3 regions of the Thermorudis peleae genome follow, and region 1 is predicted to be linked to each of the others. Evidence: riboswitches for the same ligand, from Rfam matches in the RefSeq annotation. Region 1 holds a riboswitch; each other region holds the start of a gene.
What was found. A riboswitch is a leader RNA that binds a small molecule or an ion and turns the genes downstream of it on or off. The one in region 1 is predicted to bind fluoride.
Positions count from the first base shown of each region.

Region 2: another riboswitch for fluoride. It lies ahead of N675_RS04875 (cation:proton antiporter); the one in region 1 lies ahead of N675_RS12040 (hypothetical protein).
Region 3: another riboswitch for fluoride. It lies ahead of N675_RS04795 (MFS transporter); the one in region 1 lies ahead of N675_RS12040 (hypothetical protein).

Region 1 covers NZ_JQMP01000004.1:460,253-464,804, reverse strand. Annotated here, with positions in the region: gene N675_RS12050 (AAA family ATPase) at 1-420, opposite strand, end outside; gene N675_RS12045 (HEAT repeat domain-containing protein) at 427-837, opposite strand; gene N675_RS12040 (hypothetical protein) at 854-2,008, opposite strand; fluoride riboswitch at 2,041-2,117, opposite strand; gene N675_RS12035 (NAD(P)/FAD-dependent oxidoreductase) at 2,184-3,344, shown strand; gene N675_RS12030 (Ig-like domain-containing protein) at 3,341-4,552, opposite strand, start outside.
Region 2 covers NZ_JQMP01000003.1:411,380-415,931, reverse strand. Annotated here, with positions in the region: gene N675_RS04885 (DUF6062 family protein) at 1-288, opposite strand, end outside; gene N675_RS04880 (universal stress protein) at 349-774, opposite strand; gene N675_RS04875 (cation:proton antiporter) at 778-1,962, opposite strand; fluoride riboswitch at 2,049-2,131, opposite strand; gene N675_RS04870 (DUF72 domain-containing protein) at 2,183-2,926, opposite strand; gene N675_RS04865 (TIGR01777 family oxidoreductase) at 2,942-3,943, opposite strand; gene N675_RS04860 (endonuclease/exonuclease/phosphatase family protein) at 4,020-4,552, opposite strand, start outside.
Region 3 covers NZ_JQMP01000003.1:395,830-400,381, forward strand. Annotated here, with positions in the region: gene N675_RS04785 (YeeE/YedE family protein) at 1-915, shown strand, start outside; gene N675_RS04790 (enolase C-terminal domain-like protein) at 1,005-2,201, opposite strand; fluoride riboswitch at 2,315-2,397, shown strand; gene N675_RS04795 (MFS transporter) at 2,436-3,653, shown strand; gene N675_RS04800 (DUF4383 domain-containing protein) at 3,712-4,101, opposite strand; gene N675_RS13575 (polysaccharide deacetylase family protein) at 4,229-4,552, opposite strand, start outside.

The DNA.
Region 1 (4,552 bases):
GCGCTCTTCCATCGCCTCCAGCAATGCAGCTTGGGTACGCGGGGTGCCGCGGTTCACTTCGTCCGCGAGGATGACATGGGCGAAAATTGGACCAGGATGAAAACGAAACGATCCGTCCTGCGGTTGGTAGGCAAGGGTGCCGAGAATGTCGGTGGGGAGCAGATCTGGTGTGAATTGGATACGTTGGAAGGTGCCCCCGAGCGTTTGGCAGAGCGTACGGGCGAGCTTGGTTTTGCCGATACCAGGGACGTCTTCAATTAACACATGGCCATCGGCGAGCAGGGCAACAAGGACTTGCTCGATAACTGCCCGTTTCCCCACGATAACTCGCTCAACGGTATCGCAAATGCGCTGTGCAAGTGCTTGGATACGTTCTGCGGCTGTCGCATCAAGCCGGGGCATCGGCGTCATTTGTCCCATGAACGTTTACCTTCCCTTCTGGAGCGCGCGGAGTGCTTGGTCACGAATACTAGCTAACGGATCATGTTCCGCGATGTCGCGCAATACCGCATCGGCTTGCGGTGTATGGAGTTGCCGCAGTGCTGCAACAACCTCGACGCGGACACGTGCTGCTCCATGCTGGAGTGCAAATTGAAGTGCCGGGAGAGCTTGCGGATCGCCGATCTTTCCGAGTGCTGCAACAGCGGCGGCTGCAACATCGACGTCCCACAGACGTTCCTGGATTGTTTGGCAGAGTGCGGGTACGGCGTACTGCTCCTTTTGTTCGCCAAGTATCCAGGCACAGTGTTCAGCAATGTCTGGTCGAGGATGCCGCAGCCCTGCAATCAGTTTAGCGGTAAAGGAGTCCGCTGCGATAGTGCTACCATGCATCGTCATGACTTATCCTCGTGTTTCACGAGACCCGTGCGTCGTGAAGCGAGACACCGGGCGTTTCTCCACCAAAGACTGCGATAAGGTCTCGCCAACTTCGCCGCTCTTCGTCAGTCAGATGCCCGCGAAAACGGTAATCAGAACTGGCAATAAATCGTTGAGCACGCTCAGCAAGCTCTTCGAAGGCGGCCACCGTCTCATCAAGAACGTGGTCAGCGTCTGGCTGTGTGAGTGCTTGGCGAAGGTGGCCAAGGCAGCGCGGTTCCGCTGAGTGATTGCTCGTCTCCATCGGCAGAGCAACTGCTTCCGGCCAAGCTTGGTCTTCCTCAAGCAGCAACTGGGCAACCAGCTGGGGAGCATCGAGATAGGTGGTCCATGCCCGAGCGCGGTCGCACAGCCAGGCCGTTCCCTTACTGAGATATTCCCGCTCAGCTTGGCACCATGGGCAATATTCAGCTTGGCGTGGAAGATATGGTGGTCGTCGGCCAACACGCAGTGCAAGCTGTTGCTCACTATCGAGGCTGCGATGGTGGTGCGCATATCGTGTGGCGAGGATGTCAAGCAGCGAACGCCAGCGCGCTGCTTGAGCTGGGGCGATTCGCTCAAGGGTGATGGCAAGAAGGTGGGCATGTGGCTGGCAGAGTAGCGCTGGCTCACTGACGACGAGTTCTGGCTCGTGCATGGCGATCCACGCCAGCGCGGTAAGCAGCGTCGATTCTCGTTGGGCTTCCCAGATGCAAGCCGGGCAGGGAGTACGAGGGGTGAGCCAGCGCCGAGCAGCTGTAACGCCACCGATCTTTACTGTTTGGAGTAGATCGACGAGAATGCGCTGCAGAAGGATTGCCACACCATGGTGACTGAATACATGATCACCAGCTGGTATGAGTGCCCAACTATGAATGAAGCAAAAACCGCGCGCGGCCAGTAGTGCGCGATGAGTATCTGGATCGGTGACCTGTTCCCACAGGATTGATTCCAGCCCGCGCAATTCGCGCTCTGCAAGGAGCCGACAGACTGGGCAACCAGGTAAGGCGATCGCTTCCGTGAGCATTGCAATGAGCACGCGGTCTGGCTGGATAGTTGGACGAGTGCGAAACAGGCGGGAAATGCGTGCAAGCCATCCGCCACGCTGCTCGGCTGTTCCTCCTGTTCGCATGGCCGGTGTTTCATGCACCATAAGAAAACCTCCACGCTACCGGAATAATCCGGAACTGCGTAGAGGCCATCAGCCGCTCGGCGGTTCGGCGGTCTTGTGCCGCCTGGTGAGCCTCATCACCTGCGTAGCGTAGTATACCACAAAGCACGCGTGCTGACGGCGCCGTGCTCAATGCCGAGGGGAGAGTAGGGCAATCGTGCAAAAGCAAATGCATGGGGTTGACATCGCCATTGTCGGCGGTGGCATTATTGGGGCAACACTTGCCTACTTACTGGCGCGCCAAGGAGTCTCGTGTTGCGTCCTCGAGCGTGGGATACCTGGCGCTGGGACTGCCGAAGCATCCGCGGGAATTGTTGGGCCCCATCTTGAACGAGAACAACCCGAAGCCCTTCGTGCCTTGCTTCTCAAAAGCCTGCGGGCTTATCCCTGGTTGATTGCGACGCTGCAGGATGAAACGCCAATCGATCCAAGCTATCACACCTGGGGCGAGCTACGGTTAGCGTTCACAGCTGAGCAAGCTCAAGCGCTGCGGGATCATGGCCAATGGCTTGAGTCGCTCGGTTTTGATGTCACCTGGCTCGACGCTGCAGCAGTGCGAGCTGATGCACCAGTGGTGGCTGAACAGGTCGTTGGTGGGCTGTATCTCGCTGACGCTGCCAGTATGGTGGTGCCTCGTTTTGTGCGCTCACTGTTGGACGCAGCGTGCCGGCGCGGCGTAACCGTGTTGCAACAGACCCCAGTACTCGGCTTCCAAACAGTCGGCGACCGCGTGATTGCGCTGCAGACTGGCGCAGCAGTATTGCCGGTTGACCAGCTCGTACTCGCAGCCGGCGTTGAGACAACGGCTCTCGTGCGATTGCTTGGCTCCTCCGTCGCTATCGAGCCGGTGCGTGGCCAGATGGTGCTCCTTCGTACAGTGCCGGGGGTGCTCAGAACAATCCTTGCCGGTCCGGCTGGTGGCTATGTTGTTCCACGCACTGATGGCGATATTTGGGCAGGTCCAACGAAGGAACGAGGGCGCTGGGAACAGCAGCCAACAGTTGATGGCCTTGTCACGTGCTTGTCCATCCTGAATCAGCTCGCGCCCGGGTTGCGTCCTGCAATCTTTGCTGGCACGACTGTTGGACTGCGGCCAGGGGCGCCTCCCGATGGACTTCCCGTTATCGGCCGCCTGCCCGGCTGGGCAAATGTCTGGGTCGCAAGTGGACACGAACACCTGGGAGTCATGCTCGCCCCTGGCACAGCCGAACTCCTTGTCGCAGCGCTTACTGGTACCGAGACACTAGCCGAACTGTCCGCCTTTGATCCTGGACGGCCAGCTGCCTGGCGTAACAGTGAGCACCGGCGCGCAAATTAGGAACTCCACGTGATAATCCAGTCATCATGTGGCTCTCCTGCCGTCTCACTCGTACTATCGCACTGGCCGTTTCGGTTAACGTCAACGCAGGCCCGAACGATCGTCGTTGTACCAGCTTCACTACCGTTGCGCAGGATGGTGACAGAGGCTTTCCCGTTAGCATCGGTTAGTGGTGTTGCTGAACCAATGACGGCAGGTGCCGGATTATCATTTCCCTCTTCCAGAATGCTGAAGAGGACGCGCGCTCCTGCAACGCTGTGTGATTGCATGCCGATGTCCGTAACAAGAACCGTTAGCTGGACCGTTTCTGAGTCGCCATACGGGGGATTGGAGCCGTCAGCAGGGAATGCGAGTTGGTAGTTCACCCACTGGAGCGTCACGGCTGCGCGTGGCTCGCCTTGATCGCATGAAAGGCTCAGGTCAAGGTCGATACAGGCAAGCACCTGGTCAGTTCGCTGAGGATCAGTATGGACATGGGAATATGCGACTTGGCCTGCTTCGTTGCTTACGTTGAACCATAGGATGCTGTGGTCGGATAGCGAAAAGAGGGTAATCGGAATCACACTGCCTGTAGTTTTTGCGGTCAATTGGATTGGAACGTTGATTTGACTGATGTCGGCCGACGCCGTTAAGGTAATAGCATACTCGCCTGTTGGCTGGGGCATGGGTAGCCCAGGTGGTGTGGTCACGAGGCTAAACGTAGTCGAGCCGTCGACAGCGACAGCGTAGTTGACGTTATTCGAGATAGCGCTTACTGGTCCGCCTGTCCGTACGGCAACGACCGCACTGCCGTGAAATCCAGGTGTTAGTGCGCTGAGGCGTGGTGTGTAGAGCGTTTGACCACTGTGGGGGGCGAGCGTCAGCGACTGAGTGCTACTCGGTACCTCATGCCCCATGTGATCAAAGAAGCGCACGACGACCTCAGCGGGAGTCGTTGCGCTTGTATTGAAGAGATTGATGCCACTCGTATCAGCTCGCTGGCTACCATCGCCTTTTTGGACGAGTGGCAGAGTAAGGAACTCTCCCTCGGCTGCGCCACTCGGCGCAAGATAACTGAGCGCTTGGCCCTGGCCGTCGAGCTTGTTGCCTTGATACTTGACGGCATCGACGGCAACCGCAATTGGCTCGGTGCCAACAACGGTGGCCTGTGAGAGCCCTTCGATGCCGGCGCCATCGAATGATGGGCGGTAGACAAAGGTCATGCCGCT
Region 2 (4,552 bases), on a different contig from region 1:
GCGCAATGACGGAAGCGTATTCCTCAACGTCCAGTCGTAGATGACGGAAATTGGCCAGACGGCCCCCCGTCGGGCAATGGCTCGCGTATGCTCAGGGCAGAAACCGTACGATGCGATGTACTGTGCGGCAACACTGGCTTCGCCATAGGACTCGTTGAAGAACCAGAACCAGTAACGTTCAAGCTCATCATGACACCCAGAGCAAATTGGGCAGCCACGGCGGGCAAGGAGTTTGAGGATATCTGCCTTTTTCGCGGTAACCATGTGCGCAATGGCGGCTGATGGCATCACGCTACTCCATTTATTTTCACGCGTATTTCACGCGCGCTGGGTGCTCCAGGGTGGACGCTACCAGCGTGCGACGAGCACCGTACACGGAGCGTGACGCACGACCTTGTCAGCAGTCGTGCCGAGGAAGACGCCCCAGATGCCGGAATGACCACTGTGACCGATAACCAGCAGGTCAAAGCCACCACGCTGTGCTTCTTGGACAAGCAGTTGGGCAGGATGACCAACCCGTGTGATGGTCTGTACGGTCATGCCGGCTTCGCGGGCAAGCTGTTGCGCACGTTCCTGGAGGGTCTTAAACTCTTGTTCAATCAACCGGCGCTGCTCATCGACTTCGCCGACGGTTGCGGTCGCGAGTTGTGGGATTTCGATGACTGAGAGCGTCCACAGTTCGGCACCGAAGGCCTGCGCGACTGCGATTGCGTGGCGTAGCGCCTCCTGCGCCCCACGTGAGCCGTCGAATCCGACGAGGATCTTGCGGTACATTGGCTATTGCTCCTCTCCGACTGTTGCGAATTCGTGGGCAGGTGCGGACTCACCGATCGCACGTTCTGTCAAGGCATCGCGTGGCAGGAACCAGGTCTGGGCAATGAAGGTGGGTACGAGAGCTGAGCCAATAACAGCGGTCACGAGGATGGTGTACTGGGACTGATTAATGATGCCGTGGTTCAGGCCAAACAAGGAGGAAATGGTGCCGAAGGTTAAGCCGGTTGACATGAGGAGCGTGGTATAGACACTGCGCTGACGGCCAAGGCGGAAGGCTAGTGTTAAGGGGCCGACACCGATGAGCTTAGCGACCATCTTGACGGCCAGGAATGCCAGGATAAGGACGATGCTCTGTACCACTGCGGAAGCTGAGACATAGAGGCCAGCCTTGAGGAAGTACCACGGCGTGAGCATGGCAAACGCAATGGTGCGCATGCGCATCATGAGGATTCGGTGCTGAGAGAAGACGCCTGCGACAACCAGGCCGATGAGATAGGCTGGGAGCACGGCTTCACTCTTGGCTTGAGTCGCAAGCCAGCCGAGCGCGAAGAGCACGAGGAAGAGAAACTTGATTTCGGGCTCAGTCACCCGGTTGCCCCAGGTCGCGACGACCCAACGGGTCGAGCGCGGCAAGAGCGCGAGCACGACGCCGGTGACAACAGCGAAGAGGACAAGCCAGCGGTTATAGTTGGCGAAGATGAGACCAAGCGCGAGCACGGTGCCGAGGCCATTGACAAAGCAGGCAGCCAGGATCAGCTTGCCAAGATCGGTCTCGTTCAACCCACTCTCGACCATGACCGTATAGACGACCGCGACCGAGGTTGTTGAGAGTGCGATGCCAGCGATCCAGGATGCGCTCGGTGCCCAGCCGACGACGAAACGAGCGAAGGCAGCGGCACCCAAGAACGGGAAGAAGAAGCCAGCAAGGCCGATGACAATGCTCGGCTTGAGATGCCGGCGGAAGGTGTCGGGCTCAATTTCAGCCCCGGCGAGGAAGGTTAAGACAACGGCGCCGAAGCTTGCGAGGGCATTGATCCAATCATTGACGCTGAGGTGGAGGACGTTGCCGCCAAACACCCCAACGAGGATTTCCATGAGGGCAACGGAAATACCGAGGCGAATGGAGAGGACGCTTGCAGCCAGGGCGAGCGCCATCCAGACCGCCGCGATAGCCCAGAGATTGTCCACGATTCCACCTCCGTTTCCAGCACTCCTGTTGCCAGAGGCACCTACAGGACGGAGGCAGAACCAAAAACAATGCTCCTGCCCACATCCTGTAGGCAGGAGCCATCAGCCTTGTCTCGGCGGTTCAGGCTAGCATACCTAGCCTTGGGCGGACTCCATCGCCCGAGGCATGAGTATAGCTTCTCTCTCTCACCCTGTCAATACCGAGCGCATCCACGGCCATTTAGATGGCATCGATGCCGATGGCCTGCAAGCGAGCCCGCAGCCGATGGGCATCAGCGATAGCATGGGCACCAAGATCGTTGTTGAAGTACACGAACCCAGCACTGTGCCCAGGCCAGTGCGCAATGCGATCGGCGAGCCACGCAATCTCGTCGTCAGTCAAGCCAATGTCGAAGCGGCCACTGTGGACGCGAAGATACCCGAACGACCCGAATGCTGACCATCCTTCGGGTGTCGGATGCGCGCCACCGTAGGCCAGGACACAAGCGCATCCGGCACGGTCGAGCATGGCGACGACCTCAGGCGTGTACCAGCTCGGGTGCCGGAACTCGAATGCCACAGGCAGATCAGCGGGTAAGCGCGTGAGGAACTGCCGGAGACACTCGTCGTCGCGCGAAAAGCTTGGTGGAAGCTGCACCAGGAGCGGGCCCCGGGCTGGCCCAAGGCCTTCTGAAGCTTCAAGCAATTGCTGAAGCGCCTCCACACCATCACCCAAGCGGTGCACGTGGGTAATGAGCCGACTGGCTTTGACGGCGAAGCAGAAGCCAGGGCTGTGAGCAACTGCTGCAGCCCACTGGGCAAACTGCTGACGCGTCGGCAAGCGGTAGAAGCTGCGGTTAATTTCGGTTGTGCGGAAGTGCTGCGCGTAGTAGGACAGCCAGGAGCGCGGTGAGAGCTCAGCTGGGTAGAAGCGTCCACGCCAGTGGCGATAGAACCAGCCAGAGGTGCCGATGCGCCAGGCCATGGTGCTGCAACAGCCTTACCTCGTTCGTGGGCCAAGCAACCGATCGAGTTCAGTATCGAGGAGAGGGACAAGGAAGTCGAAGCCAGCTGCGCGTAATCGCCGCGGCACTGCACGACAGCTGACCAGCAGCAATTGATCAGCAGTCGGACCAAGGACGAGGCGGAGCGCCCACGCTGGGACTGGGATAACCGCGGGACGATGCAGACGGCGTGCCGCCCGACGCACAAAATCGATCTGGCGAACAGGATCGGGTGCAGTGACATTGTAGACGTCACGACAATCGGGATGCTCAATGAGGAAACAGATAGCGCGTGCAACATCGTCGACATCGACCCAGGGCCACCACTGGCGACCACTGCCAAACGGACCAGCAACGCCGAGGCGGAGCGGCAGCACGAGGCGCTGCCAGGCGGGAGCGTCAGGGCCGAGCACGAGGCCAAAGCGGGTGATGACAAGCCGAACAGCACCATCGGCGCGCGATTCAATGCGCCGCGCTGCGCGTTCCCAGGCGACACACACATCGGAGAGGAAAAAGCCAGGCTGTGGGGGACAGGTCTCATCAACTTCGAGGTCGCCGGTGTCACCGTAATACCCGACGGCCGAGGCTTGTACCCACACACTTGGCGGGCGAGTGCAGCGAAGGCACGCCTCGACCAGGGCATTCGTTGCATCTAAGCGGCTTTGGAGCACGCGACGTTGCTGCTGTGGGGTAAGCCTGCCTTCGCCAATCGAGGCACCGGCAAGGTTGACAACGGCGCTTGCTCCGTCAAGTGCTTGACGGAGCGTGGCGAGCGCATCTGGCGCACCACGGGCGGCAGCTTGGGGATCCCAGCTCACGACCTGCACAGCAGGATCTTGCGACCGGCCGCTTCGACTGAGGACGCGAATGGTGTAGCGATCACGAGCCTGCGCGATGAGATGCCGTCCGACAAGACCGGTGCCTCCAGCGATTACCAGGACTGGGCGGGTTTCACTTGCTCCGTGAGCCTGCTGCTGCGGCTCTGTGACGGTTATCATGCTGCCACAACCTTCTCTCAGCTACTTCGTCGCATTCCAAGCCTACCAGAGGGCCGAAGGAATGCGCAGTCTCGCTTCAGGATGCTGAAGGCAGACGCAGCCAAGCCACGACTGGGCGATGATCGGATGACCAGCGATCGACGATGCCAGCCTGCTCAACCTGAAGTGGCGGAGAAACAAAGATGTAGTCAATCCGACGGCGATCGGAGGACGTAGTGAAATCAGGGCCGAAGGACGCCCCCGTATCAACGAGGCCAGCTGCGAGCACGTGCGTGACGACTGGTGTGCCGGGATCAGCGTTGAAGTCGCCGGCGAGGACGAGCGGGCGGCGATCTGCCACGAACGAGAGGAGGCTCGCTGTTTGGGCAAGCCTGACGGCATCGGCATTGCGTGGGTCGTCGAGATGCGTTCCAACCACCCAGATTGTCCCATGCTGGGCTTGTACCTGCACAGCCACTGCGCCACGACGCAGGTTTTGCGTCTGCGGGTACCGCAACCGTTCAACGTGCACGATTGGCGCTGAGGTCAGGATGGCGTTGCCCCATAAGCCATCGCTCGACGTTGGTCCCCAGACGGCTTGCATGCCGAGGCGTCTGCTCAACCACAGCA
Region 3 (4,552 bases), on a different contig from region 1:
TTTGGCGTTCATGTTGCCGGTTCGCTTGCGCCGGTTGGCCTCGCTGTTCTCGTCGGTGCCTTCCTCTTTGGTGTTGGGATGCAACTTGGTGGGGCGTGCGCCTCAGGTACCTTGTTCTCGGTTGGCGGCGGGCAGACGGCCACGCTCTTCACCCTCGCTGGCTTCATCGTCGGCTCGGTCCTCGGGGCCTGGCACTGGGGATTCTGGACCCAGCCAGCGCTTAACCTGCCAGCGCTGTCACTTGCGACGGTATTTGGTGGTTATTTTGGTGCCCTCATCGTTCAGCTTGGTGTCATCGGGGCCATCACGCTTGTAACGATCCTCATCGAGCGAAAGCGTCGTCCACCTCAGATCGCTCCACAACCGAGTGCACGAGGCCTGGCCCGCGTCATCCGAGGCACGTGGCCGCTGTGGACCGGTGCTGTCGTGCTCGCAGTCCTGAATGCTGCGACGCTGCTCGTGAGCGGTCACCCGTGGGGTATCACGTCAGCATTTGCACTCTGGGGCTCGAAACTCGCCCAGGCACTCGGCGTAAACGTCTCGTCGTGGGCCTATTGGTCTGGCAGTCGGGCTGCGAGCCTTCATGCTTCGGTCCTCGCTGATGTCACCTCGGTCATGGACTTTGGGATCGTGCTTGGCGCCATGATCGCTGCAGCATTGAGCGGCACGTTTGTCCTGCACCGCCATCTGCCACCGAAAACGGTCGTCGCCTCGTTGTTGGGCGGTGTGTTGATGGGCTATGGTGCACGACTTGCCTACGGCTGCAACATCGGCGCTTATTTCTCGGGCGTAGCGTCCTTTAGCCTGCATGGCTGGATCTGGGCGATCGCTGCTTTGCTCGGTACAACTGTTGGTGTGCGCTTGCGCCCGCTCTTTGGCCTGACTGTCCCCAAGCAGACAGACGCAGTCTGCTGAGTCATCAACTACTTGGTAATTGGCAGCGAGGTGGTTGGCTTTGTCAATGGTGCTGCCACCTCGCTGCTCCCATTCTCGTCGTGCTACCCTTACTCCCAACTGAGGTCGCGTTGGTCTTCAACTTTCTCCCACGCAATATCGACGCCCATGCCCGGCCGCTCCGGCACGACGATCACCCCGTTTTGAGGCTCGACCGGCTGGTCCCAAAACCACTGCAACAACTGATTCCACTTCACGAGGTATTCAACCATCGGCGCCACTGGTTCCGGTAGCGCTGCAAGAAACTGGACCGTCGCGGGAACCGAATGCCCGTGGGGAATGAACGGCACACCGTAGCTGCTTGTCAATGCAGCGATCTTGATCCCTTCGCTGATTCCGCCAGCCCAGTAGAGATCTGGCTGGAGCACGTCAGCTGCACCGGCTTCCAGCAGATGCCGAATGCCCCAACGCGTATATTCATGCTCGCCGAGCGCAATCGGCACCGGGCTTTGTCGACGCAGCGCAGCAACCTCGGTAATCTGATCCGGCAGGTATGGCTCTTCAAGCCAGCGTGGTCGAAGTGGCGCAATCGCATGCACAACTGCTCGGGCAAACTCCGGCGTCCAACTCATCCACGCGTCAAGCATGAAGTCGCGGTCAGGCCCAAGCGCATCACGGAGCGTCTCTGCCAACGTGAGAATCTTCCGCAATCCCTCTCGACCATCTGCCGGCCCCCATCGGGGAAACCACTTCGTTGCGCTGAAGCCCTGCTCGACCAGTGCTGTCACACGCTCGCGGACGCGTGTTGGCTCAAGTGAAAAGCCAAGCATGCTGGCATAGACAGGCAGGACGGTGCGCACCGGTCCACCGAGAAGGCGATGGACCGGTACACCGTGCCAGCGCCCACGCAGATCCCAGAGTGCACAGTCGACTGCGCTGATCGCCATCATGGTTAACCCTTTGCGGCCATGCACCTGCGCGCGGTACAGGCGATCCCATATCCGCTCGCTGGCAAGTGGATCGTGGCCGAGGAGCAGGGGACGTAACTGCGTGGCGATCGCCCACGCGACATCCCGCTGTACCGGACCAGCAAGTCCTGTTACCCCCTCGTCAGTCTCAATCAGCAGCATCACCTCGCGTAGCCGATACGGTCCCGGTCCGCTCTCTTCTGGCAGCCACCACTCTCGCTCCTCAGCGTGGTGCTCAGGATAGATGTCCACTGGACGGCTCAGCCGTTCTTCCCAAAACATTCCCTCATAGGGGAACGTCCCGGTAAGCTCGACAAGCCTGACCGCTGTAATCTTCATCGTTCCCGTAGCTCCTTTCGCGTTGCCCGTCTGCGGAGAAATATCCCGAGCCTGCTGGCCTGTCAATCCGTATTCTCCCAGCCTTGCTCGCAACCAGGCGATCATCTACCCTTGATCCCACAGGTGATGGAGTCCACCCGCGCGGCAAGCGCAAACCGCTGTGTTCTCTCCTGCGGCTGATGACTCCTGACGGGGTGTCAAGGCATTCCAATAAAGTTGGCCTGAAGGGAGTGCATGATGACAGCCAGTCGGTCGTCAGTACCGCCGACAGCACGTGATGTGCACGTGGCGCGGCGGGCCGTCCAGTTCATTATCCTCATTGGCTTGGTGAGCTTCTTCGCTGACTTGACCTACGAAGGTGCTCGCAGTGTCACGGGGCCATTTCTCGAACTACTCGGTGCTCCTGCCGTGGTTGTCGGGCTCGTCGCCGGACTTGGTGAGCTGGTTGGGTATGCCTTGCGGTTGGTTTCCGGGCGGCTTGCTGATCAGACGCGCGCGTACTGGCCGATTGCCCTCGCTGGTTACCTTATTCAGATGGCCGCAGTGCCGTTACTCGCGCTTGCTGGGAGTTGGGAACTTGCCGCATTGCTCATCGTGCTTGAGCGAATCGGCAAAGCCATCCGCAATCCGTCGCGTGACGTGATGTTGTCCTATGCAGCTCGTGGCATGGGGTATGGCTGGGGCTTTGGTCTGCACGAGGCAATGGACCAGGCTGGCGCCCTAGTTGGTCCGCTGGTTGTCACGGGAGTGTTACTTACCGGTGGCGACGAGCGCCGAGCGTTTGCCCTGTTGGCCATTCCGGCAGCAATCACCTATGGACTGCTGGTTTTCGCCCGTATCGTGTTCCCCCGTCCACAAGCCCTGGAGCCGGCAACACCCACAGTCTCGACCACGGGCTATACCCGAGCGTTTTGGCTCTACCTGATCGGCGCTATGCTCGTTGCTGCTGGCTTTGCTGACTTTGCGCTGATCTCTTATCACTTTGCGGCGGCGCGAACCGTCAACGGTGTATGGGTGCCGGCCCTCTACGCCATTGCCATGGGCGTTGGTGGCGCTGGATCATTGCTCTTCGGCCGTGCCTTTGACCATTGGGGCGTCGGCATCCTATTCCCACTCACTCTCCTGAGCGCACTCTTCGCGCCGCTCGTCTTCTTGGGTGGCCTCACCGCAGCCGCGTTCGGTATGGCATTGTGGGGTATTGGTACCGGCGTCCATGAATCAATCATGGCAGCAGTTGTCGCAGTCATGGTGCCGGCTGAGCGCCGCGGTTCAGCCTATGGGTTGTTTAACCTTGCCTATGGCATTGCTTGGTTTCTCGGCAGTGCGTTGCTGGGTGCACTCTATGGTTGGTCGGTCGTGGCGACCGTCGTTGCTGCGCTCGTGCTGGAATTGGCAGCGCTCCCCTGTTTCTGGGTAGTAGCCCAGGCTCTTCGCAATCACCATCAGGCGTAACAAAACCGGGCGTGGGATATACCCACGTCCGGTTCTGCCTTCGCCAGCCCTGCGCCGGTCACGCAACTCGTGTCTGTGTTTGGCCGATCGTCGTGAAGCCGACGAGGGCTGATAGCGCTCCGACCACAAGGTGAAGGAGATTGTCCGCCATATTAATGTGCACAAGACCAAGTAACATACCATCCGGCGCGAGCCCAGGAATCAGCCCGAGGATGCCAACCAGCAGATACACAATCCCAAGCCCCTGAGCAAATAGCCGCGAACGGCCAGTATACGCTGCGGCGATGCCAAGCACCCCAACGACAACATGAATAAGGTTGTGCACAACATTGACAGCAAAGATGCCAAGCAACTCCCCACCTGATGGATTCAGCAGAAAGCCGAGTACGCCAACTAGGAGAAAGACAATCCCGATCACGAGTGCGAAGAGCCGTGCTAGATCACGCATACGTTACCTCCATCCGTCCTCCTTCGGAAGACCGTTGTGAGCATCCGCGCTTGGTTCCAAGCGCTGGACGTGCACCGGTGCTCACTCGAGAATACGGAGGGGCAACCCAACAAGATCACTGGTCACGCTACCAATGCTCAACAAGCTGTGCGAATTGCTCAAGGGTCAACAAGCCAGAGACCTCGACACGTGGCTCGTTCCACCGCCGTTCTGGTGTCCACTGGGTACCACCCCAAGCGGCGAGTGCACCGTCATACCCCGCCGCCTGCACCGCCGCGATCGTTGCGGCGTCGTACTCACCATATGGATACGCAAAGAAACGTGGTGGCTCGCCCACGATCGCTGCTAACTGCTCGCGACTTGCCGCGACTTCACGCCAGCGTTGATCTGCTCCAATCAGAGGCAGATGAGCGTGGGTGAGGCTATGTGAGCCGATTTCGTGCCCCTGGGC